Regions from separate parts of the Kocuria turfanensis genome, predicted to be linked through region 2. Evidence: riboswitches for the same ligand, from Rfam matches in the RefSeq annotation. Region 2 holds a riboswitch; each other region holds the start of a gene.
What was found. Region 2 has a riboswitch for cyclic di-AMP ahead of AYX06_RS18420 (C40 family peptidase). Riboswitches for the same ligand answer to the same signal wherever they lie in the genome.
Positions count from the first base shown of each region.

Region 1 (7,107 bases), on a different contig from region 2:
GCACGGAGGAGCTCCTGCGTCGCCCATGGATTCTGGAGTCTTCATGGAACCTTGAGAATCCCGCGACGGGGACTCCAAGTGAGGCGTCCACCCTGGGAACAGACGGTCCTGGATGCACCGGGACCTTGTAGTCAACAGGGGGAATGATGAGTACTGGATCGAGGATGGGAGGGCATCTGCCAGCGGGTCTTGGAGACGCGGTGGTAAGGCCCACGCGCCGGTTGGTGGGGATCGATGCGGCTCGCGGGCTGGCGCTGATCGGGCTGATGGCCATTCATCTGCTGCCGGCTTGGAACGAGGAGACCGGGGAAGCGAGCTGGTCGTGGCGGCTGTTCTCGGGGGACTCAGCGGCCCTGTTCGCCCTGCTGGCAGGGGTGGGGTTGGCACTGACTTCCGGGGGGCGGCACCCGCACGAGGGTAGGACGATGACCGCTGACCGGATCGGCCTGGTGGTGCGCGCGGTGCTGATCGCGATCGTGGGGTTGTGGATCGGGACGCTGATGTCGGAGGATCCGCCCGCCTACAACATCCTGATCTACTACGGGGTGTTCTTCCTGCTGGCGATTCCGTTCCTGCACGCAGGCCCGAAGGCCCTGTTCATCTCCGCAGTGCTTTTCGGGGTGGTGTCTCCGATGCTGATGCAGGGACTCCAGGATGGGTTGCCCGAATTTGTCTCCTACAACCCCACTTTCACGGATCTGCTCACGCAGCCCGGTGCCACGGCCTCCCAGCTGCTGCTGACCGGGACCTATCCGGCTCTGCCGTACATGACCTATCTGCTGGTCGGGTTGGGGTTGGGGCGGTTGAATCTGCGCAAGACGGAGGTTCAGGCTCGACTGGTGGTGGTGGGCGTGGGGCTGGCGATCTTCGCCCAGACCATTTCCTATGTCCTGCTCTATGCCTTGGGTGGTTACCAGCGGCTACTGGATGCCTCCTCGATGGGCGAGCACGAGCTGGAGGATGTGCTGGTCTGGGGGCCGGACTTGTTGCCCACGGAGACCGTGTGGTGGTTGGCGATCGCCACCCCGCACACCAATACCCCGCTGGCGATCGCGGCCAGCCTTGGGGTGAGCCTGGCGGTGCTGGGCGTCTTCCTGCTGATCGGCCCGAAGATCGGGGCATGGTTGTTGCCGCTGTCGGCGATGGGCTTGATGACCTTGACCCTCTACACCGTCCACTTGGTGGCACTGTCCTTCGAGGCCCACTACGAGCTGCCCTACCTGTGGTTCATGGTCCACCTGGCGGTAGCGGCGCTGTTCGCGGTGGCCTGGCACCGGAGCCTGGGGCAGGGACCGCTGGAGAAGGTGGTCAGCACCAGCGTGAAAGGCACCCGCCGGCTGGTGCTGGGCAGGCCGGCCAAGGACAGCCATGGATAGGCTGTGCCGGTAGCCACGACATGACGGGCCGTGCCCGCCGCAGAGAGCACGTCTGCTGCGGCGGGCACGGCCCGCCGCCGTCACAGCACGGTCTGGTGGTGTCGCTGGCGTCAGCCCGGGGGCGTGTGGCGGGGCAGGCGGATCCGGAAGCTGGTCCCGCGTCCGGGGCCGTCGCTGGTGGCCTCCAGGGTCCCGCCCTGGGCTTCGACGAGGGATTTGCTGATGGCCAGTCCCAGGCCGGAGCCGCCGCGGTGGGCTTCCCGGCCGTGGTGGGCGCGGTAGAAGCGTGCGAAGACGTGCGGAAGGTGCTGGGGGTCGATACCTTCCCCTGTATCGGCGACGGTGAGGGTGACCGCTTCCGGGGTGTGGTCGGTGCGCACGGTGACGGCGCCGCCGGATGGGGTGTGACGCAGTGCGTTCTCCAGCAGGTTGCCCAACACTTGTCCCATCCTTTCCCGGTCGACCAGCACCGGTGGGACCTCCATGCCGGTGTTGATGGCGGTCACTGAGATGTTCTGAGCGGCGGCGTCTTGTTGGACGGCCGCGGCCGCCTGGGCTGCCAGCTGGCCCGGGTCCTGGAGGGTCAGCTGCAGGTGGGTCATGCCTTCTTCGGCGGCGGTGAGGTGGCGGATGTCGCGGGCCAGTCGTTCGAGCCGAGCGATCTGGGCGTACAAGATGCCCGTGGTTCGTTCATCCCACTCGACCACTCCGTCCTCGATGCCCTCCAGATGTCCTTTGAGACTGGCCAGGGGGGTGCGCATCTCGTGCGCCAGATCGGCCAGCATCTGGCGGCGAGTGGTGTCCACGGCGTCGAGCCTGGCGGCCATGTCGTTGAAAGACCCGGCCAGGGAGTCGAATTCCGGGCCCAGGCTGGTGGAGGTGACACGCACGTCGTAGTTGCCGGCAGCCACCTCCTGGGCGGCGGTGCTGAAGGAGGTCAGGGACCGCCCGATCGTGCGGTAGAGGTAGAAGGTGAGCATCCCGGCGATGTAGAGCGCCGGCAGCCCGCCGATGGTCAGGGCGGTAAGGCTCACCGAGCGGAAGGCGTCTTCCAGGTGCACCAGCCCGGTGGCCGCATCGGCGTGGCCGGTCTCGACGAGCTCGTGATAGAACATGCTCGGCCCGACCAGCACCGCGGTGATCACCACGATGATCAGCCCGATGGCCAGCACCGCTGTCTGGGCCAGCATCAATCGCACCGTCAACGGGCTCCAGGACCACGACCAGGCCCGGGTCCGGTCGGAGACGGCGGCGCTCATCGCCCGGTGCCCATCCGGTAGCCGATCCCGCGGATCGTGTGGATGAATGTCGGCCTGGTGGCTACGTCGCCGAGTTTCTTGCGGATCCGCCCGATGTGCACGTCCACCAGGTGTTCGTCCCCGGTCCAGGTGGTGTCCCAGACCAGCTCCACCAGCTGCCGGCGCGAGAGCACCAGTTGCGGGCGGGCAGCCAGGCACAGGAGCAGGTCGAACTCGATCCGGGTCAACGCCACCGGTTCCCCGGCCAGGTGCACTTGGCGGGAGTCCCCGTCCACCACCAGTTCCCCGATCACCAGTGCCTGCTGTCCGTGCGGTAAGGCTGTAGTGGATTCAACACTTCCCGTGCGGGCCCGGCGCAGCATGGCCTGGACCCGCGCCACGAGTTCGCGCGGGCTGAACGGTTTGGTCACGTAGTCGTCGGCACCGACCGACAGGCCCACGATCTTGTCGACCTCATCATCCCGGGCGGTGAGCATCAGCACGTGGCAGTCCGAGAAGGTCCGCACCTGACGGCACACCTCGATCCCCCCGATCCCCGGCAGCCCCAGATCCAGCACGAGCACGTCGGGGGTGTACTCCCGCACCGCGGCCACCGCCTGGTTGCCGTCGTGGCGCACCACGACCTCGAGTCCGGCCTTGCGCAGATAGCCCGCGACCAGCTGCGCGAGGTCGACCTCGTCGTCGACCACCAGCACACGTCCGGTGAGCGGATCCGTCATCTGTCCTCCCGGTACTGATCGCGGTGACATGAACACTGTGCTGCGAGCCCCAGCGTCCCAGGGCGACCGTGTCTGAGGCCTCGGAAACGAAACAGGGGGTGGACTCGACGTGGCCGGGCTCACCGGTGAACCGGTGGTCGCTGTGGCTAACGATCCCCTGCCCCGGGCGGATGAGAGGGTTATCGGGCACGGAGAAGATCGCGTGTCGCCCCTTCACGAGCCCGGACAGACGCAACACGGTCGGGACCCGGCCACCACCACCGAGCGAGGGGACTCCGGTGGTCTCGGCCATCTCGGTGACGGTGCGCGCGCTGGAGGAGCAAGACCCCAGGCGAGGGGGTCCGTGTCCTGAGGCAAGAGGACGCGGCGCTGGCGAACCTGCGGTTGGTCGGTGACCGTTTGGGGTGCTGCTGACTGTGCGAAGGGCGCGCGCCCATCGGGTGCCGCGTCGGGGATCACCGCACTGGACTGGCTGGAACGGGTCGACGGGGATCATGACGTCCCGGTGTCGGCCCGTTCCAGCCGGTGGGGGCTCAGTTCGTGGTCCTGGATCAGGCCGCGAACCACTCCTCCAACCAGCCCTGCATGAGCTCGATCTCCGCCTGCTGGTCCTCGATCATCTTCTCCGCCATGGCTCGCAGCTCTGGGTCGGTGCCCATCTGCAGCTCCATCTCGGCCATCTCGAGAGCCATCTGGTGGTGGGCGATCATCTCTTCGAGGAAGGCCTTGTCGAAATCATCCCCGGACAGTTTCGCCAGCTCTTCCAGGCTCATGCCGTCCATGCCGTCCATTTCGCCCATCATGGCGCCCTGCATGTCGGCATTCATGCTCTGACCATGGCCGCCATGGCCGTGGCCGTGGTGCCCGTGGCCGTGGTGGTGGCCGTGGCCGTGGCCGTGGCCGTGGTGGTGGTGGTGTCCCGGGGTGTTCTCGGCGGCCAGCCGCTGGGCCGCTGCTTCCAGCTGCTGGATCTCCTCGGTCTGGGCCTCGATGATCTTCTCCGCCAGGTCACGGATCTCGGGACGCTCGGACTTCTGCAGGGCCAGCTCGGCCATGTCGGTGGCACCCTGGTGGTGGGGGACCATCATCACGGCGAAATGGCGGTCGTGGTTCATGTGCCGCTCAGCGCCCGTCTGTGCGGAGGCGGAGGCAGGCTGGTGCGTCGGGGACGCGACCGCCGCGGTCGCCCCGGCACCGCTGAGGGCCAGCGCCAGGGCCGTCCCGGCGGCCAGGTGCTTGATCGTCGACGTCATGACGAACCTCTCCTTCGCAGCAGCCCGTGCTGGGCCTGCACATCGTGGTGTTTGCTCTGCTCAGCCTCGGGTCGAGGCGGGCCGATCCGTCCACGGTAACCCCGCCGTGGTTGCTTTCTCCGGGCTGGGAGGGCTGGGCGGTAGATCTTCACTGAACCTTCAAGAGCGGGCCCATCAGGGGGCCGAATCGGGGTGTTCCCCGGCGGTGGCCTGATGCAGGCATCTCAGGTTCTGACCGACCGATCCTGGATGCTGATCAGGTGGGGGCACACCCGCCGCCCGCCACGGGCGGCATTCGTGGCGGGCGGCGGGTTGGCTCAGCGGAAAGTGACGTAGCCGACCGTCGGCATGGCATTCACGCTGTGCACGAAGGTGCCCTGGGTGGGGTTCAGCGCGGAGATCATCTTGCCGCCACCGAGGTAGATCCCGATGTGGGCCCCGCCGTTCTGGACGACGAGGTCGCCGGGCTGCGGGTCAGTGGTCGGGGTGCCGGCCGCCCACTGCTGCTGGCTGGTGCGGGGGAGGTCGATGCCCTGCTGGGCGTAGACCCACTGGGTGAAACCGGAGCAGTCCCAGGCGCCGAAGTCCGTGCCGCCCCAGACGTAGCCGGTACCGACGCCCTGCATCGCGGTGCCGACAATGCCGCCGGCCGCAGCGGAGGTGGCGGAGATCTCGGAAATGTCCGAGGACTGGGGGGACAGACTCGAGGTGGCCGCCCCAGCGGCCGGCAGGCTCGCCGCCTGCACGGTGACGGGGGCCTGGGAAGCGGCCGGAGCCGGGGAGGTCGCGGGGGTCGAGTATGCGGTGCCGGACGTGGCGGGGGCTTCGGCATAGGCCTGAGCGGGGGCGACGGAGCCGATCACCGCCGCGCCGACAGCGGCGGCCAGGGTCGTGGTGCGCACCAGGTGCGAGGGGGTCTGGGCGCGGTGGCGGGCAGAGCTACGCGTGAAGAAAGCCATGAATGAGGGTCCTCCTTTTGCCTACGAGGTGAGCTGTCGGGTTCGGGTGGGAGGCACCCGGCCGCCGAGCCTGCAGCTCCGGCGGCTTCACCCCAAGGTCCGGGTGCGGACCGGGTATGGTTCCCCCGCTTCTGCCAAGTCATTTCTGTATTGGGGACCCCGGCTGCCGGCAGAATTCGGCGAAGCACCCGGGGAAGCCGATGAGATCAGCCAACGGCACGCAGAGGACACTAGCGCCTAGATAACGAAAAGGTCACATTCCCTGTGGTGCCGGGAAAAGGCTTGCGCCGGCCTCGCGCGGTCGCCGGCAAAACGGCCGGTAGCCCACCACGCCTGGGGCACATTCGTTCCGGCGGGGTGGCGCCGCTAGCTGTCTTTCCTCCCCGTGCCACCACTCATCGGGACCGCCCCGGGGAGGCTCTGACCTGCGGTATCGCGCCGATGAGCGCGGTGGGAGCTCGGATCCGCTGCCCCTCATTACCCGTGGAATCCTTCGGCCTGCGCCCGGTGCGGGGGAAGGTGAACCCCCGGGGGAGCTTCAGCGTCCCTCAAGGGTGTTCTCGGATTTTTTTACGAAACCGCCCAGCATTGCTTGGGGGAGTGAACTGTTTCCTTCATGAAATCTTCATATCCAAGGGTGTCGAACAGGTGAGAAGAGCTGCTTTCTTCACGAGATCTTCAAATTCATCCGGGTCCATGTATGGGACCGGTAGATCAATGGCCCGCTGCGAGGGGAGTAATTAAGCGGGTCCTTCGCTGTCGTTGGTGAGGCCAGGATGGTCAGCGGCGGATCCACTGGGCTGCCGGCTGCCACGTGGCTGGGCCGATCAGTATTCCGGGGCCGATTGGGGACGCCGGGCGGTGCCGTCACCGCTGCCTCGATCGTGGTCACCGGCTGTTGATCCGCGATCCCCTCGCCCCGTAGGCGTTCCTCGACAAGGCCGGCACCGGGCGGGAGCAGTGCCGACCGTGGTGACCGTGCGGATCGGCATGGCGCACAGGCCTTGCAGAGGGGTGAGGGTGGCCGCTTCCGAGCCGTTGGCGGCGGGGACGGTCGGACCTACTGCTCGGCGGGGTGGGCCGGCTCCTCGCCGGGTGCGGCCTCGACGTGCTCGGGGCCCGCGGCCACGTCGCGGACCGTGTGGCCGCCGAACTGGTTGCGCATCGCCGCGATCATCTTCATCGCCGGGGCCTGGTCCTGCCGGGAGGCGAACCGGGCGAAGAGGGCGCTGGAGATGGCCGGCACCGGGACCGCGAGGTCCAGAGCGGCCTCCACCGTCCAGCGGCCTTCGCCGGAGTCCTCGGCGTAGCCGGCGAGCCGGTCCAGGTGCTCGTCCTCGTTGAGCGCGTTCACCGCCAGGTCCAGCAGCCAGGACTTGATCACCGACCCCTCGCGCCAGGAGTTGAAGGTCTCCCGTACCGAGCGGACGTGACCGGCGGCCTCGAGCAGTTCCCAGCCCTCGGCGTAGGCCTGCATGATCGCGTACTCGATGCCGTTGTGGACCATCTTCGCGAAGTGACCCGCACCGTGCTCACCGGCG
Region 1 covers NZ_CP014480.1:2,080,822-2,087,928, reverse strand. The annotation lists gene AYX06_RS09670 (heparan-alpha-glucosaminide N-acetyltransferase domain-containing protein) at 165-1,376, shown strand; gene AYX06_RS09665 (sensor histidine kinase) at 1,487-2,635, opposite strand; gene AYX06_RS09660 (response regulator transcription factor) at 2,632-3,354, opposite strand; gene AYX06_RS09655 (DUF305 domain-containing protein) at 3,906-4,607, opposite strand; gene AYX06_RS09650 (C40 family peptidase) at 4,925-5,566, opposite strand; cyclic di-AMP (ydaO/yuaA leader) riboswitch at 5,573-5,741, opposite strand; gene gnd (phosphogluconate dehydrogenase (NAD(+)-dependent, decarboxylating)) at 6,627-7,107, opposite strand, start outside.
Region 1: another riboswitch for cyclic di-AMP. It lies ahead of AYX06_RS09650 (C40 family peptidase); the one in region 2 lies ahead of AYX06_RS18420 (C40 family peptidase).

Region 2 (7,107 bases):
GCCGCTCCGACCAAATACAACACAGCCAGCACCAGCGCGATGGCCGGGATGAGTGGAATTGGTTGCAACGTGGGGGCCAGGAAGTTCTCCAAGCTCGGCGGCTCGGACGGGACCCAGACCGGCCCGGCCATGTTGCGGTCAACCATGGTCACGGAAAGCATCGACTGCCATGAGGACATTTTTGCATGCCACAGAACGGTCCCGAGGTCCGGATCGGGCCCTGAGCCCAGGACCGGTCCAGGAGGGACGGGCCTGCCACGCCGGCCTCTCCCCGGACCTGCCCGCGATATTGGGGATCGGGGCCGAAGAGCCCCGGTGGATTCCGGTCCCCGGCGCACAGCTGGGCCGAGCATGGGAACCGGTTCACGTCTGGGCCCGTCAGCTTTTGCGCGGACCCGGCCACGGGTGCTGATCCTGGCGTGCGAACGGAGATCATGATGGGTTGCGGCGCTTCTCCAACAGGTCCTCCATGTACTTGATCTCCGAGGTCTGGCTGGTGGCGATCGATTGCGCCAGAGAGGTCACCACGGGGTTGTCAGTGTGCTCCAGGATGGCTTGGGCCATGGCTGCTCCGGCTTGGTGGTGGGGGATCATCAACTCGAGGTAGAGCCGTTCGGCCTCCTGGCCTTGGGCGTCCTCCAGCTCGGCCAGCTGCTCGGCGGTGGCCATGCCCGGCATTCGCGCGTCCGGACCAGGGCTCGTGGAGTCCATGCCGGGCATGGATGTGTGGTTCTGGTCGCCGTCGTCCATCCAGGCCATGGCCGGTTGGGATGAGGCCTGGGGCAATCCCCACACGGAGAGCCAGCCGTACATCTGCCCGGCCTGTTGTTGCTGGGTGCGGGAGATGTCGTATGCCAACCGGCGGATCTCCGGGTCTTCCGTACGGTCACGGACCAAGGAACTCATTTCCACCGCCTGCAGGTGATGGGTTTGCATGTCGCGGGCGAACCCGGCTTCCGGGCTGCCCTCCGCCGGGGTGGACGACGTCGGAGCGCTCAGCTGCCCCACCGCCCAGCCGGCCGCCACCAACAGCACGGCCGCCAGCACCAGCAGGACCCACCGTCCCCGGTGCCCTGCCGAGCTCCTGGAGGCGGCGCCGGTGGTGCTGGTGCTCATGCGACCCGGCTGGGGGCATCGATGCCGCCGGTGCAGGATGCCCCGGGCTCCGGGGCGTCGGGGGACTGCCAGTACTTGGTCACGAACTGCTCCAGGCGCTCATCTTCCGGGGAGTCCAGGGCGACCTGAGCCCCCCACGCCGAGATCATGATGGGGGCGCCCAGGTCCTCGTAGGGGGAGAGCACCACGTAGGTGTCCGGGACGGCCTGGCGTAACTCAGCCACCTGGTCCTCGGACAGGGCGGAGGGGTCGTAGGCGGCCCACACGGCCCCGTGCTCCAAGGCGTGCACGGCGTTCTCCTCGGGCACCGGCTCGGTGTAGACCCCGCAGTTGAGCCAGTCACTGGCGTGGTCCCCGCCCACCGGGGGGGACTGCTCGTAGTCCACCGCGGTCTCCACGTGGGAGTTGCCGAGGCCCTCGTAGGTCTGCAGCCCGGCGATCTCGATGTCCTCCCGCGCCTGGGGCGGGGGATCGTTGATCACCGCCACCGTCACCAGGGCCCCGACCGCCGCGACAGCCGTCACCGCGCCCGCGCCCGCCAGGAGCCGCCGCCTGCGGGTGGCCCGGGCATCGGCCGCCCAGTGCTGATCCAGCAGCGCAGCACGTTGCTGCCGCGCCCGCTCCGGGTCCGTACCGCCAGCCATGCGTCCTCCTTGAAAGGCCCAAAAAGGGTCTTGCTCCTCATGAACGGGCAGGACAGTAGCTCACTGCGCTGAGCCTTTCCTGCAAGGCCTTCTTCGGAAGATCGTCCACCATCCACTCCTGGACATGTCGGCGAGTGTGCATCCTCGAGCGCAGGAGAGGCGCGTCCTCGGTGGCTAACGGCGACGACGCAGAAGATCCAGGCCTGGGGCGGGATGTGAGGACCGGGTGCGCACTCCTTGCTGGTCGTTCAAAGAGGACGCACCCGGAGTATGTGATGCCTGAACCGGCTCAGCGTAGGCAAACCTGGACCGGCCCGGAGCCGACGTTGACGCTGTCGAGGACCGCCTGGTGGCCGTTCCGGCCGCCGTGCACGGCCTCGCCGCCGCCGGGATGGACCCCGATGTGGGCGCCCCCGGGGAGCAGTCGACGAGGACATCGGTCTGGGTCTGGACGGTGGAGACGCGGGCGCCGGACTCAAGTGGTCGGCCGGTTAGCCGCGGAAACTGGTTCAGGCCGCGCCCAGCGCATCACTCACCGCCCCAGTGCAGGCCTGATCCCGGACGGTGTCACCGAAACGACCGATGTCCGACGGGGGTGCTTTCGGAGAGGAGCACTCCCGCAGCAGGTGAAGGGCGCAGCAGGTGCGCGTGAGGTAGAGGCGGTCCGGCCCCGGGTGAGAGCGGTCCGGGGATCTGCTGCGGTGACCATGTGGGGCACCGCAGCAGCGAGTCCGGCTCAGCGGTAGGTGTAGTACCCGTCGACGGGCATGGCGTTGACGGAGTGGACGAAGGTGCCCTGGGTCGGGTTCAACGCAGAGACCATCTTGCCGCCACCGATGTAGATGCCGATGTGGTTGCCACCGTTCTGGGACACCAGGTCACCGGGCTGCGGGGTGGCGGTCGGGGTGGCCGCGGCGATCTGCTGGGAGCTGGTGCGGGGGATGTCGATGCCGTTCTGGGCGTAGACCCAGCCGGTGAATCCGGAGCAGTCCCAGGCCCCGAAGGAGGTCCCGCCCCAGACGTAGCCGGTGCCCACACCCTGCATGGCCGTGCCCACGATGCCGCCGGCGGCCGGGGCGAGTTCGGTGGTGGCGGTGGACTGCGGGCTCACGCTCGAGGTGGCGGCGCTCTGCTGCGGGGCCGGGGCCTGGTCGGCGGGGGCGGCGGGCTGCGCGGCGACCGGGGCCTGGTAGGTGTAGGAGGCCAGATCGGCCATCGCCGAGGCCGGAGCCGCATAGGAGGACCCGGAGGCGGCGGGGATCTCGGCGTAGGCCTGGGCCGGAGCGATGGAGCCCACCAGTGCTGCGCCGGCGGCGGCGACGACGGTGGTGGTGCGCACGGCGCGCGAGGAGGTCTCGGCGCGGTGGCGGGCAGTGTTCTGCGTGAAAAGCGACATGGGTGGATTCCTCCCTTTGCCTACGAGGTGAGCTGTCGGATGCGGGTGGGAGACACCCGGCCGCAGAACGCACGCGCTCTGCACGGCTTAACCCCAAGGCCCCGGTACACCGGGACCGGTAATGGTTCCCCCGCTTCTGCCAAGCGATTTCTCTTCAGGAACCCCGGGCACCGGCAGAACTCGGCGATGTGCCACGGGGGCGCCAAGAAGATCAGCTCTCGGCACGCGGAGGACGATACAGGGCCCACCCCCTAATGTCACGTTTTGGTCACGGCCGCTGATCGGGTGGTCGCCTTGGTTGCCGAGGGTGCTCAGCACCGTGTTCCCGACCCAGCGGAGCTTCGTTTCGAGCGGGAACGTCAGGGTGTTCACCGTTAGCGGGGGCGTGGCCGGGGAGAGTCCCTGGTGGGCCCGAAGATGCACACCCTCGGCACGCCTGCGGCGGCCTGTCAGCACTGGGAGACCGCCGGTGGCTGCGGTGGGCGGTTTACGCGCGTAGGGTAAGAAAAGCGATCGAGGCTCTCGGGCGGTGGCTTCGGAGAATATCGGGAGGATAAATTCAGCGCGCACTCATATCTGCCGTAATCCGCCATCCGCCATCCGAACGAAGCACATTTCTTCATCGAATCTTCATGCCTTCAGCGTGTAGAGGAAGAACGGGCACGCTCAAGGGCAGGACAGGAATCGATGTGTTCGCCGGCAGGTGATTCGACTGCATGGCCTTAGGGGCACGCCCGGGGGTCAGTGTTCAGACGGCATCGACACGGCCGCCTCCAAGACGTTGATTCCGTTTGCGGCAACGGGAAATCCGGAGGATGCTTCGTCTGCTGCTTCCTCGATACTGCCGGTATATCCGGGCAGGACCAGGGCGCACCCCAGGACGAGGGCGGTGCTGGTGCGCTTCACAGGGGGCCTCCAACCGGCGGGGCGAGCGGGCAACGGCATCGGCCGCTCGAGACGCCAACAAGATATCCGCCTCGCCGTGGCGACGCCTGCCATGCCCTTGCGAAATGACCGCCTCCTACCCGAGGGGGTGGTCGTTGCGGTCCATCTGCCAGTCGGCCAGGTCCACGGAGACCGCCGCGGCGGCGCCGGCCCACAGAGAGAAGTCGAGCCATTTCCCGCTGAGCTGGAACCGGTCGTCGCTCACGGTCGGTCCTGCCCGGCGGGCCCGCCTTGGCCGAGCGGGACGGTGTCCTTCCAGAAGCCCTGGGCGCGGAGGAACCTCTCGAGGTTCTCGCGGTGGTCGGGGCACGCCAGCCAGCTCTTGCGGTGGTGTGGGGTGTGGATGCGCGGGTTGTTCCAGCGGATCCGCCACGCAGCGTCCGCGCCGCAGCCCTTGCGGGAGCACTGCAAGTTGTCGGGTCCGGCCGGTGGTGCCGCGGATCCGTGCGGGGACAGCGATCTGAGCCGGTCGGTCTCCACGGCGGTCGTGCTCCTCAGGGTACTCGGGCAGGCTCACCGGACAGCCCCGCGTCAGGCTCAGGCCGCGCCGCGGCGCCGGGAGGTGTCGTCCTCGACAGTAGCGGAGGAAGCCGGGTTCCCGCTGGGAGCAACCGTGCTCCCAGGGCCTGATGTCGCGGTCTGCGGGGCTCTCGTTGCGGTGTCTTTCCGTCGTCGCCGTGACCGGTGATGGACTCACCCGCCAACACGGGGTGAAGTGACCCCCCGTCATCAGGACACCCACGGCAGTGTGGCCCCTGCTCAGCGTAGGATTCCCGCTTTGACTTCGAAGTCGTTTGTATAGTTTTCCTCAAGATGGCGTGAAGATTCCCCATAACTTGCCCTCTGGTAGCTGTACGGGCTGTTCTTCCGGACCGGTGAGGGCATAGTTTGCGAGTGAGAACACCCCGTTCTCATCACCCCGTGCACGGGCGTTAGGGTGCCCCAGTCTTTGCTCCCCTTAGGCTGGGGCACCCGTCGATAATGTGGAGAAGCGACGTAGCCCGGACCGAAGAATCCGACGGATCCGAGACTGGCTCGCGGGCCCTCAATTGGCAATCCGAGGGCAAGACCCCCGACCCCTCTCCGGTGAGCATCATCATCCCGGTGCTCTCGCTGGTCATCATGCCGGTGCTGGTCGCGGTCAAGAAGAAGGCCGGCACGGCCCTGGGGGACGACCTGATCCTGGCTGGTGCCGCCGAGACCGGGATTTGCGCGCTGCTGTCCGTCTCCACTCTGACTGGGCTGATCCTCTTCCCGCTGACCGGCGCGGCGTGGGTAGACCCGGTGGCCGGGCTTATCCTCTTCGCCTTCGCCCTCCCCGAGGGCAAGGAGTCCGGGGCGAGCTTGTCGAGAGCGACGACGAGGACGAGGACGAGGACTGATCGACATCCCGTTCCACCACGCTGGTCACGATCACCACGCAACGCTGAGGGGCCTTGTGTCTGGCAGGGCCCTCAGCTGTCCCCGGCGGGGTTGCGCATCCAGGACACAACACCCACTGCCTTACATGTGGTGGATTAGCGGTTGGGCTTCGCCGAGGCCCTGTGGAGCAGGCGAGCAGGGCAAGGGGTACTGCACCTGGGTGGGAGAGACGTGGATACGTCTACCACGATGGGTTTGATGGTTTTCACCGTCATGCTCCTCCAGCGCTGTCAGCACTGGCTCGACGAGACCGCCCAACGCGACCTCACAGCGCCTTGACGCCAATAGAGCATCCACTCTGCAGGGCGCAACCTCGCTGGATGCACGGAGGCATATCAATGCAAATAGGTACATATTGGGGGACGGCGCAACCCGGAAGTGGGGGCACACCGGGAGGCCCGTCGTTGCTAACGTGAATGTTGGCGGGTATTCGGGGGAATACGGGCTGGTGTCCCCGAATGCTGCGCCCACGGGATCGTGTCCCATGCGCCAATCAGGATCTGGGAGTCCCACGGCGGTGGGCGAACGTGCCGACCAACAATCGATGAGGCAGCAACTGCCGAGCCAGTGGGGGAACACATGCTTAAGTACCAGACTCAGACGGACAAGCGGGGCGAGATCGAGATCCCGGTCAGCGGCATCCGGGTGACACCGATGGACACCAATGAGCTGCACCGGTGGATTGCGGCCACCTGGGAGGAGCGGCGCAAGACCGTGATTCTCGGCCACAATCTGCACAGTCTCTACACGTGGGAGGTCAACCCGACGTTCCGCGCTTTCTACGACAAGGCCGACGTGGTGCTGACGGATGGCTTTCCCATCCTGAAAATGGCCAAGTGGTGCTCCGGGCGGCCGCTCAGCGCCAGGCGCCACCGTATCGGCACCATGGATTGGTTGCCCGGCCTGATCCGGAGCACCCCCGTGCGGCGCGTGGCCGTCATTGGCGCGAGCCCCGAAAGCAACGCCGCCACGGTTGCTCTCCTCCGTGCGGGGGACCCCGAGCGCACGGTCGAGGGCTGGCCCGGCGAAGGGTGGAACCTCGCACTCGAGGACCGCATCGTCGGAACCCTCCAGGAGTTCCGGCCGGACTTCGTCATCGTGGGCCTGGGGATGCCGCTGCAGGAGGAGTTCCTGAGCCGGCACTGGGAGGAGTTGCCCACGGCGATCTATGCGGCCGTCGGCGGGGTGATCGACCAGTACTCCGGGATCCAGAAATCGGCTCCGCGCTGGCTCGGGCCCCTGGGCCTGGAATGGGCCTACCGGCTGGCCACCCAGCCGCGGCGGCTGGGCCACCGGTACCTCGTCGAACCGTGGATCCTCGCCTATCTCCTGGCGGCCAAGGCTGTCCGGCAGGGCACCAGAGGGGCGGACGCCAGTTCCTGAGCCGGCCGTGAGCGGTGAGCGGAGACTGTCCGTCCCGGCCCACCGTCTCGTGTCGGAGTGCATCAACAACGCTGCGGGTCAGTGCAATTCGTCCGCGGACCGGAGCGGGACCCGGCTCCCGCTCCGGTCCGCGGCCGACGCCTCCAGGGCGTCCAGCATCGCGTCCTCCTCGTCCTCACAGGTGGGGCGGGAGCGCCGGCG
Region 2 covers NZ_CP014482.1:114,882-121,988, reverse strand. The annotation lists gene AYX06_RS18435 (cytochrome c oxidase assembly protein) at 1-146, opposite strand, end outside; gene AYX06_RS18430 (DUF305 domain-containing protein) at 433-1,116, opposite strand; gene AYX06_RS18425 (DUF3105 domain-containing protein) at 1,113-1,760, opposite strand; gene AYX06_RS18420 (C40 family peptidase) at 2,497-3,156, opposite strand; cyclic di-AMP (ydaO/yuaA leader) riboswitch at 3,162-3,317, opposite strand; gene AYX06_RS20025 (hypothetical protein) at 3,898-4,062, opposite strand; gene AYX06_RS20805 (hypothetical protein) at 4,178-4,306, opposite strand; gene AYX06_RS18415 (hypothetical protein) at 4,303-4,581, opposite strand; gene AYX06_RS18410 (cation diffusion facilitator family transporter) at 5,188-5,622, shown strand; gene AYX06_RS18405 (WecB/TagA/CpsF family glycosyltransferase) at 6,103-6,906, shown strand; gene AYX06_RS18400 (SURF1 family cytochrome oxidase biogenesis protein) at 6,985-7,107, opposite strand, start outside.

Region 3 (7,107 bases), on a different contig from region 2:
GTGCGCCGGGAGTACGCGCACGTGCCCGACGCCGACTTCGCCGCCGGGCGGCTTCGGGTGCTCGAGGGACTCTGGCGCCGGCAGCCGGTCTACCGCACGCCGGCCGCGCAGCGGCGCTGGGGAGCGCGCGCCGCCCGGAACCTGGAGGGCGAGATCGAGCAGCTGCGCACCGCCGCGGGCCGGGGCTCCCCCGCCGACGTGGAGGTCCTCACGATCACGGCGGTGTGCCTGCGCGACGACGACGGCGCGCTGCTCACGGTGCGCAAGCGGGGCACGGACCGCTTCATGCTGGTGGGCGGCAAGCTCGACCCGGGCGAGTCCCCCGCCGAGGCGGCCGTGCGGGAGACGGCCGAGGAGGTCGGGCTGGTGCTGGACCCCGGGCAGCTCCGCCTGCTGGGAGAGTTCGAGGCCCCCGCCGCGAACGAGGCCGCCACGTGGGTGCGCTCCACGGTGTTCACCGCGCCCCTCACCGGGCGCCCGGAGGCCCGCGCGGAGATCGAGGAGCTGCGCTGGCAGCCGCTGGACGACGTCTCGCCCGCCGCGCTGCCGGCAGACCTGGCGCCGCTGCTCCGGGAGCACGTCATTCCCGCGCTGCTGGGCTCCCCTGGGGCTCGTGCGGCTCGCCCGCGGCGCGGTGGCGCCGGTGGAGCAGGATCCCGGTGAGCAGGCCCAGCACGATGCCGATGCCGCCGAAGACGGACAGCCACATGGCGGCGTGGCCGACGAACGCGGCGACCACGAAGCCGACCACGATCCCGGGCACGGCCCCGCCGATCATGCCGTAGGCCATGTAGGCGTACTCACGGTCCAGGCTCGTGCGGGCGTTGCGGCTGAAGTCGGTGGCCATGGGTCCAGTCTATCGGCGCCGGGAGGCTCGGGCCGGGCCCCGGCCGGGGCGTCCGGGCGGTCCGCCGGCGGCGTGGCACGGCAGCGGTGGGCCGGCGGCGTGCCACCGGAACGGCGGGCGGGCGGCCGATGGCCGCCCGGACGAGCAGCGGGTGCGCGGAACCTGTCTGGCCGACCAGGGACCGCGCACCCGAACCGATGCTCTCGCGTGCGGTCAGCGCACGCGGACGTAGACCGGGCCGGAGCCCACGTTGACGCTGTCGACGACCGTGGTGCCGCCGTTCCAGCCGCCGTGCACGGCCTTGCCGCCGCCGATGTAGACGCCGATGTGGGCCATGCCCATGCCGCCGTCGGCGTAGTAGACGAGGTCGCCGGGCTGGGCCTGGCCCGCGGAGACCTGCGTGCCGAGGCTCAGGTAGGAGGCCGGCCAGCCGTGGTGGTTGATGCCGGCGGCGCGCAGGGCGTTGGTGACCAGGGCGGTGCAGTCCTGGCCGACGCCGAGCTGGCCCAGGGCGGCCGAGGAGATGGTGGCGCCCTTGCCGGAGGCGGAGCTCTGCGGCGTGACGGTGCGCTCGGCCGCCGGGGCCGCCTGCACGGCGGGCTTCGGTGCGGGCTTCGGCGCCGGGGCCGGCTTCGGGGCGGCCTGGACGGCGGGAGCGGCCGGCTGCGGGGCCGGGGCAGTCGTCGGTGCGGCCACCGGCTTCGGCGCCGGGGTGGTCCGCACCACGGAGGGCGCGGCGGGAGCCGGCTGGAGGACGGGAGCGGCCTGGGCGGCCGGCTTCGGCGCCGGGGTGGCCTGCACCACGGAGGGCGCGGCGGGAGCAGCCTGCAGGACGGGAGCGGCCTGGGCGGCCGGCGTCCCGGTCCTCTGCTCGACCGTCGCGCGGGCCTTGGGCTCCGCCTTCTTCTCGGCCTTCTTCTCGGACGCCTTCTGGGCCTTCGTCACGTGGGCGGCCGGCGCCAGGGAGACGGTGGGGGCGGCGGACGGGGTCGCGGCGGCCACGGCGGACAGCGGGGCGTCGGCGGCGGCCTCCTGGGCCGGGGCCTCGTGCGCGGAGACGGTGGTGGCCAGCGCCAGGCCGGAGAAGGCGGCGACGGCGGCCACGGTGCGGGCCCTGCCGGTGAGGAGGGAGCCGACGCCGGTCGAGGAGTTCAGATCACGAGTCATGGGGGGATTCAGCAGGCTTTCTGGAGGGCCGGGCGAACCTGCCGGGAGACTGCGGTGACAGCACGGATCACCCCGCACGAGGGCGCGCGGGGTGATGCGATCTCCGGCAGCGCGGCGCTCCGGATGCGGAGGGCCGCGCACGGCGGGCGAACGGAGGAGGGGGTGTCCGGGGGGGGACGGGGCGCACCGAGCCCGGGAAGACGGGGGGTGCGGGGCGGACCCGGGAGTGCGGGTCGCGGCGGTCCGGGACGGACCGGGTGCCTCCCGCAGCGACCCTGGGATCACCGCGGGAGGCGAGCCGGATCAGCCGATCCGGTAGTAGCCGTCGAGCTGCATGGCGTTGACGGAGTGGATCTGGGTGCCCTGCGTCGGGTTCAGCGCCGAGATCATCTTGCCGCCGCCGATGTAGATGCCCACGTGGCCGCCACCGTTCTGGGAGACGAGGTCGCCGGGCTGCGGGTTGGCCACGGGGGTGCCGGCGGCGAACTGGTCCCACGTGGTGCGGGGCAGGTCGATGCCGTTCTGGGCGAAGACCCACTGGGTGAAGCCGGAGCAGTCCCAGGCGCCGAAGGCGGTGCCGCCGTAGACGTAGCCGGAGCCGATGCCCTGGTGGGCGGCGCCCACGATGCCGCCGGCGGCCGCGGGGATCTCGGTCGTGGCGTTGGCCTGCGGGGCCACGCTCGCGGTGGAGACCGCCGGCTGCGGGGCCGGGGCCTGGTAGGCCGGGGCCGCGGGCTGCGCGGCGACGGGGGCCTGGTAGGTGTAGGAGGCCAGCGAGGCGGCGGCCGGGGCCGGGGCCGGGGCCGAGTAGGCGGCGCCGGAGGCCGCGGGGACCTCGGCGTAGGCCTGGGCCGGGGCGATGGAGCCGACGATCGCGGCGCCGGCTGCGGCGGCGATCGTGGTGTTGCGCACGGCGTTCGAGGAGGTCTCGGCGCGGTGGCGGGCAGTGTTCTGCTTGAAAATAGCCATGGGTGTGTTCCTCCCTTTGCCTACGAGGTGAGCTGTCGGATTCGGGTGGGAGACACCCGGCCGCGGAGCGCATGCGCTCCGGCGACTTAACCCCAAGGCCCCGGATCACCGGGACCGGAAATGGTTCCCCCGCTTCTGCCAAGCAGTTTCTGTGCATCGGCCCCGGGCACCGGCAGAATTCGGCGATGTGCACGAGGATGCCGATCCGACCAGTGATCAGCACGCGTTGAACAATACATGACCGGTTACGGAAGTGTCACGTTTTGATCACGACGGATCACGGAATTGCATCTCGAAGGGTATGGAAACCCGCGGATTGTGTCGTTTCCGACTATCAGTGCGTGGCGGCGGCGCACGGTGGAGCGAGGGTCCGGACGCCTCGGATCCGGCCGCTCACCAGGTCGTTCACCGCTGACGGGCTCCGATCCGGCCGGACTGGCCGAAAGTGCCTTGTGAACGTCCCCACAATGATGGTCGGGTCTCGCGCCGGGCGCCGCGACGTGCCCCGGACGCGGGCACGGCCCGGCGGGCGCTCAGGCGGCGAGGACCCGGATGGCCCCGGCCGTGCGCAGGTCGATCTCCGCGGACCGGCCGGTGTCGGCGACCTCGATCCGCACCCGCTGACCCTCCACGCGGGCCCGGACCACGGCCCCGGTCAGCACGCCCACGTCGCTCAGCACGCCCAGCAGCGCGGCGTCGGCCTGCACCACCTCCGGCAGCAGCGCCACGGTGTGCGTCCCCTCCGGGTCCGCGCGGGCGGCCTCCAGCAGGGAGGGGTGCCCCGCCGCCGAGGGGCTGTCCCCGACGCCCAGTGCGGCCAGGCCCGGGATCGGCGTGCCGTACGGGGAGTAGCGGGGGCTGTGCAGCAGGTCCACCAGCCGCCGCTCGACCTGCTCGCTCATCACGTGCTCCCAGCGGCACGCCTCGTCGTGGACCTGCGCCAGGTCCAGTCCGATGACGTCGGCCAGCAGCCGCTCCGCCAGACGGTGCTTGCGCATCACCTGCACCGCCCGTTCCCGGCCCAGCTCGGTGAGCACCAGGGAGCGGTCGGCTCCCACCGTCAGCAGCCCGTCGCGCTCCATCCGGGACACCGTCTGCGAGACGGTCGGCCCGGAGTGGTCGAGGCGCTCGACGATGCGCGCCCGCATGGGCGTGATGCCCTCCTCCTCGAGCTCGAGCACGGTCCGCAGGTACATCTCCGTGGTGTCGATCAGATCGCTCATGCCTCAGTCATCCTTCGTCCGGCCGTCCGTCCCCGGGGATCCCGCCCGGTCCGGTCTTCCCGCACGAGCTTAGTCCGCGTGCCCCTGCCGCGGCGGGGACCGGGCCACGGCGGCGGGGACCGGGCCCGGGTGGGGCAGAATGGGCCGGGGCCCGGCCGTGCACGCCCCTGCACGGCCGCCGCGTCCGCCGCCCGCCGCACGTCCGTCATGAGGGAGCACCCGTTGTCCGCACACGTCACCATCCCCCAGCACCTGCTCCCCGCCGACGGCCGGTTCGGCGCCGGGCCCTCCAAGGTCCGCCCGGAGCAGGTCGACGCCGTCGCCCGGGCCGGGGCGGGGCTGCTCGGGACCTCCCACCGGCAGGCACCGGTCCGGCGGCTCGTGGGCTCGGTGCGCGAGGGCCTGGCGCAGTTCCTCCGTCTGCCCGAGGGCCACGAGGTCCTGCTCGGCCTCGGCGGGGCCACCGCCTTCTGGGACGCCGCCGTCTTCGGGCTGGTCGAGGCCAAGGCCCAGCACCTGGTGTTCGGCGAGTTCGGCGCCAAGTTCGCCCAGGCCACGGACGCCGCGCCGTTCCTGGAGGCCTCCTCGGTGGTGGAGTCCCTGCCCGGCACCCGGCCGGAGCCGCGGGCGGAGGACGGCGTGGACGTCTACGCGTGGCCCCAGAACGAGACCTCCACCGGGGTGGCCGCCCCCGTGGTGCGGCCCGCCGGCATCGCGGACGAGGCGCTGGTGCTGGTCGACGCCACCTCGGCGGCGGGCGGCATGGCCGCGGACCTCTCCGCGGCGGACGTCTACTACTTCTCCCCGCAGAAGAACCTCGGCTCCGACGGCGGGCTGTGGCTGGGGGCCTTCTCCCCCGCCGCGATCGAGCGGATCGAGCGGATCGGCGCCTCCGGCCGCTGGGTCCCCGACTTCCTGAAGCTGACCACGGCCCTGGAGAACTCGCGGAAGGACCAGACCTACAACACCCCTGCGCTGGCCACGCTGGTGATGCTGGACGAGCAGCTGCGCTGGCTCAACGGCCGGGGCGGCATGGCCTGGGCGGCGGCCCGCACGAAGGAGTCCTCCGACCTGGTCTACGCCTGGGCCGAGGCCTCCCCCTTCGCCGCCCCCTTCGTGCCCCGCCCGCAGGACCGCTCCACGGTGATCACCACGGTGGACTTCGACTCGACCGTGGACGCCGCCGCCGTGGCCGCCGTGCTGCGCGCCCACGGCGTGGTGGACGTGGAGCCCTACCGCAAGCTGGGGCGCAACCAGCTGCGGATCGCCACGTTCGTCTCGATCGAGCCCGACGACGTGGCGCGGCTGCTGGCCTGCGTGGACCACGTCGTGGACCGGCTGCGCGCGCCGGGCGGCGGACGCTAGGGGGCTCCCCCCGGGGGCGCCGCCCCGGCCGCGGGGCCCCGGGCGCGCAGCCGCAGCCAGAAGAGGGCGCCGACCAGGGCCCCGCCGAGCCCGGCGGCCACGGCCACGCCCATGCCCCACCGCGCCCCGAGGGCGTCCGTGATCCACCCGACCACGGGCGCCCCCACCGGGGTGCCGCCCATGAAGATGGCCATGTACAGGCTCATCACCCGGCCGCGCATCACCGGGGAGGTGGTCGACTGCACGTAGGCGTTGGCGGTGGTCATGATCGTCAGGGAGGACAGCCCGCACGGGACCAGCCACAGCGCGAACACCGTCAGGGTGGGCGCCGTGGCCGCCCCGAGGCAGCTGAGCGCGAAGACGGCGCTGCCGCCGTAGACGTAGCGCAGCCGGGCGCTGCGCCGCCGGGCCGAGAGCAGGGCGCCCGCCACCGTGCCCACCGCGAGGATCGAGTTGAGCGCCCCGAAGGTCTCCGGTCCGCGGCCGAACTCGGGGCCGGCCATGGCGGCCAGGAACACGGCGAAGTTCAGCCCGAAGGTGCCGATGAGGAAGATCGTCACCAGCACCGCCACGATGTCGGGACGGCCCCCGACATAGGCGAGCCCCTCCCGGATCTGCCCGCGCCCCCGCCCGGAGCGCGGCATCCCGCGCAGCTCCTCGGAGCGGATGGCGAGGATCGCGGCGAGCATGGCGCCGAAGGTGAGCGTGTTGAGCAGGAACACCCACCCGGACCCGATCGAGGCCACGAGCACGCCGGCGGCGGCGGGGCCGATCATCCGGGCGGCGTTGAACGACGTGGAGTTCAGGGCCACGGCGTTGGAGAGGTAGTCGTCGTCGACCATCTCGGAGACGAAGGTCTGGCGCACGGGGGCGTCCAGGGTGGACGCGACGCCGAGGGCCAGGGCGAAGGCGTAGACGAGCCCCAGGCTCGCCACCCCGGCCAGCACGGCCGCGCCCAGTCCCGCCGCGAGCGCGGCCATGGCCGTCTGCGTCCACAGCAGCAGGCGGCGCCGGTCCAGCCGGTCGGCGAGCACCCCCGCCCAGGGCGCCAGGAAGAGCTGGGGCAGGAACTGCAGGGCGGTCACCACGCCCATCGCGGTGGCGTCGTGGTCCGAGAGCTCGTCGAAGACCAGCCAGGACTGGGCGGTGCGCTGCATCCACGTGCCGATGTTGGACACCAGCGCGCCCAGGAACCAGACGCGGTAGTTGCGGAAGCGGAAGGACCGGAACATGCCCCGGGCGGGATCGGGTGCGCCCGCGGCCGCGACGCCGCCCCGCGGGGCGCTCAGGGCCGTTCGCCGTCCGGCGACGGCCCGGTCCCGTCCTGCGGGCCGGACCCGGACCCGTCGCCGCCCGCGGCCGGCTCCTCGGCGGCGGTCCCGGGGGCCGGGTCGGCGGGCGCCGCCGCGGCGTCCTCCTCGGCGCGCTCCTGCTCCTCCTGGGCCTTCTCCTCGGGGCTCACGCGCTCGGACCAGGGCACCCACTCGGGGGCCAGCAGGGCGTCCTCCCCGGGCAGCAGGCCGACCTCGCAGACGG
Region 3 covers NZ_CP014480.1:3,251,182-3,258,288, reverse strand. The annotation lists gene AYX06_RS20890 (DUF4031 domain-containing protein) at 1-663, shown strand, start outside; gene AYX06_RS14950 (hypothetical protein) at 581-847, opposite strand; gene AYX06_RS14945 (C40 family peptidase) at 1,061-2,014, opposite strand; gene AYX06_RS14940 (C40 family peptidase) at 2,318-2,983, opposite strand; cyclic di-AMP (ydaO/yuaA leader) riboswitch at 2,989-3,178, opposite strand; gene AYX06_RS14935 (metal-dependent transcriptional regulator) at 3,517-4,206, opposite strand; gene serC (phosphoserine transaminase) at 4,414-5,571, shown strand; gene AYX06_RS14925 (MFS transporter) at 5,568-6,803, opposite strand; gene AYX06_RS14920 (DUF3027 domain-containing protein) at 6,857-7,107, opposite strand, start outside.
Region 3: another riboswitch for cyclic di-AMP. It lies ahead of AYX06_RS14940 (C40 family peptidase); the one in region 2 lies ahead of AYX06_RS18420 (C40 family peptidase).

Region 4 (7,107 bases), on a different contig from region 2:
CCAGGCCGACTTCCAGCGTGACGCGGAGGGCGCCTGGTCGGTGCACCTGGTCGGCGAGGTCGACACCGCCAGGGCGGAACAGATCATCGCAGCGGTCGATGCCGCCTACGGGCGGCGGGTCCAGCAGGAGGTCCTCGCCAAACTGCGAGAACGGGCGCCCCGAGCCGGAATGACCCTGGAGTCCGAGACCGTCGAGGACGACGACAGCGTCACCGTGGTCCTCACCGTGGGAACTTCGGCATGACGGCCCCGGCGCCCCGGCAGATCGTGGTTCGGGTCGACCCCGACGGCGCCATCACCGCCGAGACCAGAGGCATGCTGGGCCCGAGCTGTCTCGATTCCATCGCCCTGCTCGAGGACCTGCTCGAAGCCACCACTGTTCACAGCACGTTCACCGCCGACTACGACCGGCGAACGGACGCCATCGACACCGAGGTACGACATGAACTACGCCAGCAATAATCCCGTCGGGCTCCAGCCGACGGCTGGACAGAAGCTCGCGAGCGGGAAGTGGCGTCTGCGTCACAGCGCGTGGCTGCTCGCACCCATTCTCGGTCTCGGCATGTTCTCGTGGATCGGATTCGTCTATGTCGCAGCCCGCACGAGGAAGCGTCGGTGGTGGATCCTCGCTGCCGTCTATGCTGCGCTCAGTGCCTCCATCTTTGTTCTCGATGAAGTAGGCAGATCCACGGGAGTCCAGGCGTTCGGCGACGTCAGTGCTCTGGTGCTCCTCGCCACATGGGTTGGAGGGATCATTCATGCCTTCGTCCTCAATAAGGAGTATCTGCGGTGGCGGGCCTCGGTCGTCCCCTGGTACACGGAAGGCACTCCACCGCAGGCGCCGCCAGCTGATGCTCGTCAGCTTGGACAGCCGAGCCTCAACTTTCCGGGCGTCGACAGCGCCGCTTACTACCAGCCCAATCGGCCGGCCCCTGCACCAGGTCCTCGACCGTGGACGCCGCCCCCGCCGTCCGGGCCGGCGCAGTTCGTGCCACCCTCCCCCACACCGAGACCAGCACCGGCACCGGCACAATTCGGACCCGTGCACGTCAACACGGCGACTGCTCAGGACGTCGCCCGCCTTCCCGGCATCGACGACGCTCTGGCCCGCCACATCCTGTCCGTGCGGGACGCTCAGGGCCCGTTCCGGGACAACGACGACTTCGTGCGATCCACGGGATTGCAGCCGCATCAGTACACGAGGATTGCTCATCTCGTCGTGGTCGACGCCCCCGCCGCGGAGCAGGGCGGCCAGCGTCAGGGGCCTCCGGGTGGGCGAATTCTTGACATCTGACACAGCAACACTCCGTGTGTCGCACGTCGTCCCGGTGACCGAGGCCGAGGGACCCGGGCGCCGGTTCGCGGTGTGGATCCAGGGGTGCAGCATTCGCTGCCGCGGGTGCTTCAATCCGCACATGTGGGCCAAGAGCGGTGGACGGCCCGCAGAAGCGCTCGCGCTCGTGGACGAGGCTGACCGCTCGGACGTCGAGGGCATCACCCTGCTCGGCGGCGAACCGTTCGAGCAGGCCGAAGGCCTCGCCGAACTGGCCGAAGCGGCGCAGGTACGCGGCCTGTCCGTCATGACGTTCACCGGTTACCTCCGCGAGGACCTAGAGGCTCGTGCAGCCCGGGGCGACGACGCCGTTCGTCGTCTCCTCGGGGCCACCGATCTCCTGGTCGACGGACCCTACGACGATGCCCTCCCGGATCTCACCCGCCCCTGGGTGGGCTCCACCAACCAGCGCTTCCACTTCCTCACTCCGCGATACGCCCATCTCCGGGACCGTCTGGGCACATGCAATGACCGCCTAGAAGTTCGAGTCACTGCCGAGGGTCAGGTGTCCGTCAACGGATGGGCCACCTCGGACGATCTGGACACACTGCTCGCCGGCCTCGGCAGTCGGCGGAGACCTCCTCGCTCGCACAACTCGCGCGACGGGGCCGACCCGGTCTGAGGCCGGATCAGGATATTTCCCGGGTGGGTTTCTGCAGCGAAGACCTACGCATTCCCCGCTGATAAGGTCACGGCGGCCGTCAGTCCACGGATCTGCCGTAGCACCTCCCGTGGCGCGGCTGTGAGGTCTAGATGCCGTAGGTGCAATCACTCACCGGCATGCCGAGCCTCGTGCATGACCGGGGCCTATGGCCCCTGTGCGTAGATCAGCGTGGTCACGGGTCACCAGTCACCCCGCGGCATTAGCATGCGTATGCAACGGATCCGCGACGCTGAGAATCAACAACAGGACCCATCGTGTGGTGCCCCTGTTGAGACGTCAGCGGATCTGTCCAAGGTCTGGCCATCCAGCTGGGCACTGAATCCACCCGAGAGGGCTCGCCATGGCCAAGGCTCCGATTGACGGTATCGACACCGACGACGCGAATGATGCCGACCGGAAGGTCGTCGAGGACGAACGAGCCAAGCTGCGAGATTTCGTCAAGGGGCTCAGCCCGGATGACATCAAGTCGGGCCGATGGTTCACCAAGCTCAGCGCTCAGGCGGTCAAGCCCCCGGGAGTGGTGTAACGATCCTTCGTACGGGGATCAGGCTGTCAGTGCGGTCAGGGGGTCGGGATTCACCTCGCTTCCGGTGACGTCGACGGTGGTGAGCCGGCATCGGGTGAGTACCTCCAGGCCGAGGTAGCGGCGGCCTTCGGCCCACTCGTCGGTCTGTTCGGCCAGCACGGCGCCGACGAGGCGGACGATGGCTGCTCGGTTGGGGAAGATCCCGACTGCGTCGGTCCGCCGCCGGATCTCCTTGTTCAGCCGTTCGGCGGGGTTGTTGGACCAGATCTGGGCCCAGACGTCCTTGGGGAAGCTCGTGAAGGCGAGGATGTCCTCCCGGGCCTGCCCCAGATGCTCGGCCACCGCCGGGAGCTTCTCGGCGACGTAGTCGATGAGGCGGTCGAACTGGGCGTGCACGGCGGTGGCGTCGGGCTGGTCGTAGGCCGAATGCAGCATCGCCTTCACGGCCGGCCACATGCTCTTCGGGCAGATCGACATGAGATTGGCCGCGTAGTGGGTGCGGCACCGCTGCCAGGTGGCCCCGGGCAGATTCGCGGCGATCGCGTCCTTGAGCCCGGCGTGGGCGTCGGAGGTGACCAGGCGGACCCCGCCCAGGCCGCGGGCCACGAGGTCGGCGAAGAACTCGTTCCAGGCCGCCCCGGTCTCGGCCGTGGCCACCCGCATGCCCAGGACCTCGCGGTGGCCGTCGCCGTTGACCCCGGTGGCCAGCAGCACGACCGCGTTCACTACGCGCCCGCCTTCGCGGACCTTCATGGTCAGCGCGTCGGCGGCCACGAACGTGAAAGGACCGGCCTCGTCCAGGGGCCGGTGGCGGAAGGACTCCACGTGCTCGTCGAGATCACCGGCCATCCGGGAGACCTGGGACTTCGACAGGCTGTTGATCCCCAGGGTCTTCACCAGCTTGTCCATCCGGCGGGTCGAGACCCCGGCCAGGTAGCAGTCGGCCACGACCGTGATGAGGGCGGACTCGGCCCGTTTGCGCCGCTGGAGCAACCAGTCGGGGAAGTAGGTGCCGGTGCGCAGCTTCGGGACGGCGACGTCGATAGTGCCGATGCGGGTGTCGAGGTCGCGGTGCCGGTAGCCGTTGCGCTGGGTCACCCGCTCGGGAGCGGGTCGGCCCCATTCGGCGCCGACCACCGCCTCGGCGTCGGCGGAGAGCAGCGCGTTGATCACCGTCTGCAGCAGGGACCGCATCAGATCCGGGGACGCTTCGGACAGGGCTTCGCCGAGCAGGCCGACAGGGTCGACAATGTGAGGAGCGGTCATCGTGATGATGTCCTTTCGAGGGTGCTGTGAGAGGTGAACTCGAAAGATCTCACGGTGGCCGCGCCCTCGTCCGGAACGACGAGCAGGACCACCGCGCTACACCACTATCGGGGGCTCAACTTCGGGAAGCTTTTCCCGCGAATTCTTGCGCCATGACATGGGTGTCGCCGAGGGACCTCCCGCCCCAGGACAGGAACGTACCTACCCGTCGGCATGAGCTGGGCAGAGCCGCAGGTCAAGACCACCTTCGTCTCGAGATGAGCCTCCTGGGGATCTCCGCCGCCACCCCTCGCCGGGCGAGCCAGCCGTGGGCGCAGGTGCCCACAGCCAAATCGCAACAGATTCCGAGACACGCCCGTGATCAAAACGAGACTTTCTCGTTACTTTTCGATTAGTGTTCTCTCCGTGCCGATCCCCCCACTGATCGGTACCCCCATGCACATCGCCGAATTCTGCCGGTGCCCGGGGCCCCCTGAACACATCGCTCGGCAGAAGCGGGGGAACCACGAACGGTCCCTCCCCCGGGACCTAGGGGTTAAGTCGCCAGGGCCTCCACCCTGCGACCGGGTGTCTCCCACCCGCATCCGACAGCTCACCTCGCAGGCAAAAGGGAGGACATCACTCATGCCCATCTTCCACTCCCGCACGCCCCGCCACCGCGCCCAGCGCTCGTTCCCGCTGGGACGCACGGCGACCCTGGCGGTCGCCGCCGGTGCCATGGCGCTCGGCAGCGTGGCCCCGGCCCAGGCCGCCCCGGCCGCAGCCCCCCAGCAGCTCGTCAGCATCCAGTCCCAGTCGGGCAAGGCCGCGACCATCGCCGCCGCGGCCAGGAACCAGGTCGGCGTGGGCCAGGACTGCACCTCCCTGGTCACCAAGTCCCTGCGCGCGGCCGGGATCCACCACCACGGGTGGCCGGTCTCCTACCTGAACCTCGGCCACCGGGTCTCCGCCGCCCAGGCCCAGCCCGGTGACCTGGTCTACTACGCCAACGGGGGCATGGGCTTCGCCCACATCGCCGTGTACATCGGCGGCGGCAAGGCCGTCCACGGCGGCTGGAACGGCAACCAGACGGTCATCCAGACCGTCAACGTCGGCTCGGGTCCCGTCTACCTCCGCGTGCGCTGACACTCCACGCAGGATTCGGGTGTGCGGTTCCCGTCCCGACGGGAACCGCACACCCGAGTCTCGTTACGGGGCGCCTCAGGACACCGAGAGGCGTCGGACACCTTCAGCCGTGACCCTGTACCGGCGCTTGCGACTGGTGGGAGGAGCCGTAGCCTCGAGCATGCCACGGCCGATGAGCTCGTTGATCCGGCTCAGCGTCCGGCTGTAGGTCCATCCCAGGTGGGCGGCCACCGGTCGCGTGGCATCCAGGCCCTCCGCACCCACAGCACGCAACACGGACTCCAAGTCTTCGTCCAGGACGATCGTCCCGCCGGGTCGAGGCGCCGATCTTTCGAGTGGGCTCGATGGGTCGACATCGGATCCGGCCACTCGGGAAGACAGCGCGACGTCCGGTGAGAGCTGATACCGGGCATAACGTCTCCCGCCAGAACGCTCGGCAAGCCCCCTGTCCACGAGGTCAGTGAGTGCCGCGGTGGCTTCCCGGCTGTCGAGTCCCCAACTGCGCAACCGCTCGTTGGACACCTCGGTGCCGTGGTGGAGCATCGCCAGGGCCATGTGCTGGGCATCGGTGAGGCCGGTGACGCCAAGGGAGGCGATCCATTCCACGGTGTCGGTGTCGAGAAGGGCATGCCGGGGAACGGTGACCTTGACGTGGCTCAGCGTGGCCTCGAACTCGGGCGGGGTCATGCCTGCAGCGCGCAGCGTCGCCATGATCCGGGGAATGCCCGACCCCCTGTTCTCGCAGACCACCTCGCCCCGGCCCGGGAGTTCGACGTCGGAGAGCAGACGAGCAAGCAGACCGTTGCGCGAGGACGTGATCTCATCCGCGCCGAGCCCTCCGACCTCGACGCCGCCGTAAAGCGAACCCGGGTTCTTGACGACGAGCCGATCTGCATAGAGCTCGATCTGCACTTGGGTCCCCCTGGCCAAGGGGCCGTAGTCCCGGTGCATCAGGGCGTTGACCACGAGCTCGCGCACGGCTTCGAGCGGGTACTCGTATCGGTCCGACCGTCCAGCCCCCTGGATGACGGCGCCACGCAGCATATTGCGCTCCACCGCGGCCACTGCGTCCTGCACTATGACCGGCAGCGGACCGTCGACGGTCTGGTTGTCGAGAAACCGTCGTCCGTCCTGGGTGGTTTCGCCCATGGTGGTTCCCGGCAGCGCCACGAAGGTGACGTTGAGCTGCGGGAAGAACTGCTGCGGGTAGATGCCCAGGCACAGCAGGCCCGCCAGTGACGGAACGAGGTTCTCACCGTCCCGCACCAGTACGCCCAGGCGGGTGAGAGCGACGTCGTCGGACACTCCGGCGAAGGCCCGAGGGGAGCGCTCCCGCACGCGGGTGAGCAGCGCGGAGACCGCTTGGGGGTCGAGGTCAGCGAGTGCGGCCTCCCTGACCGGCTGCTGATCATCGGTGGGTTGGCCCTGGTTGGCGAGAAGCTGAGTGACCTCGTACTGGGTCAGTTTCCGATCACCGTCGCCCACGCGGAGGTAAGAACCTCCGTAGACACCCCGGGCCGTCACGTAGCACGGCTTCTCGCCGGAATTCATCTCCGGGACGTCGATCCGGACGATGCGGGCTCCTTCGAACGGCTCGATGGCGATCTCGCACCGCACCGCGGGTGTCATGGAGTCCGCCGCCATGCCTGCCGCAGCATCCCGGATGGCATCGGCGTCGAACGACGCCACAGGCGTGAAGTCCTCGTCCTCACTCAGTCCGAGGAGAACGATGCCTCCCTCCCCGTTACTGAAGGCACTTAGAGTCTCCTTGAGGGATTTCGGCATTCCTCCCGCCGCCGCTTTGACCTCCACTTGCGTGGGCTCGGCTCCGCGACGACGGAGATCGGCGACGACCTCGCGTGTTTCGCTCACGGAACTCCCTCACTCGTTCTTTCATTCACTTGTCACTCACTCATTGTGCCTGAATGAGGAGCGAATGACAGAGTGAGCACCTGAATGAACCTTTAGGTCGCTCGGCGCTCGTTGTCTCCATGTAGGACATCATCCTGAAGCCGCTCTTCCCAGACTGATATATGAGTCGTATGCTCAGTGCAGATCCAGCAGTGGATCGATCGCCAACTCGACGAGGAGTGGAACAGCATGCGGCAACTCGCGCACCGGCTCGAACGGCTGGGCACCGAAACCGCCTTCAGCGTCGCCCAGGCCGCGGCCGCCTGGAAGGCACAGGGGAAC
Region 4 covers NZ_CP014480.1:2,485,273-2,492,379, reverse strand. The annotation lists gene AYX06_RS11555 (hypothetical protein) at 1-244, shown strand, start outside; gene AYX06_RS11550 (DUF2997 domain-containing protein) at 241-462, shown strand; gene AYX06_RS19815 (ComEA family DNA-binding protein) at 443-1,294, shown strand; gene AYX06_RS19810 (4Fe-4S single cluster domain-containing protein) at 1,272-1,955, shown strand; gene AYX06_RS11535 (hypothetical protein) at 2,338-2,523, shown strand; gene AYX06_RS11530 (IS256 family transposase) at 2,542-3,789, opposite strand; cyclic di-AMP (ydaO/yuaA leader) riboswitch at 4,223-4,408, shown strand; gene AYX06_RS20510 (NlpC/P60 family protein) at 4,414-4,914, shown strand; gene AYX06_RS11520 (ATP-binding protein) at 4,990-6,786, opposite strand; gene AYX06_RS11515 (pyridoxal phosphate-dependent aminotransferase) at 7,015-7,107, shown strand, end outside.
Region 4: another riboswitch for cyclic di-AMP. It lies ahead of AYX06_RS20510 (NlpC/P60 family protein); the one in region 2 lies ahead of AYX06_RS18420 (C40 family peptidase).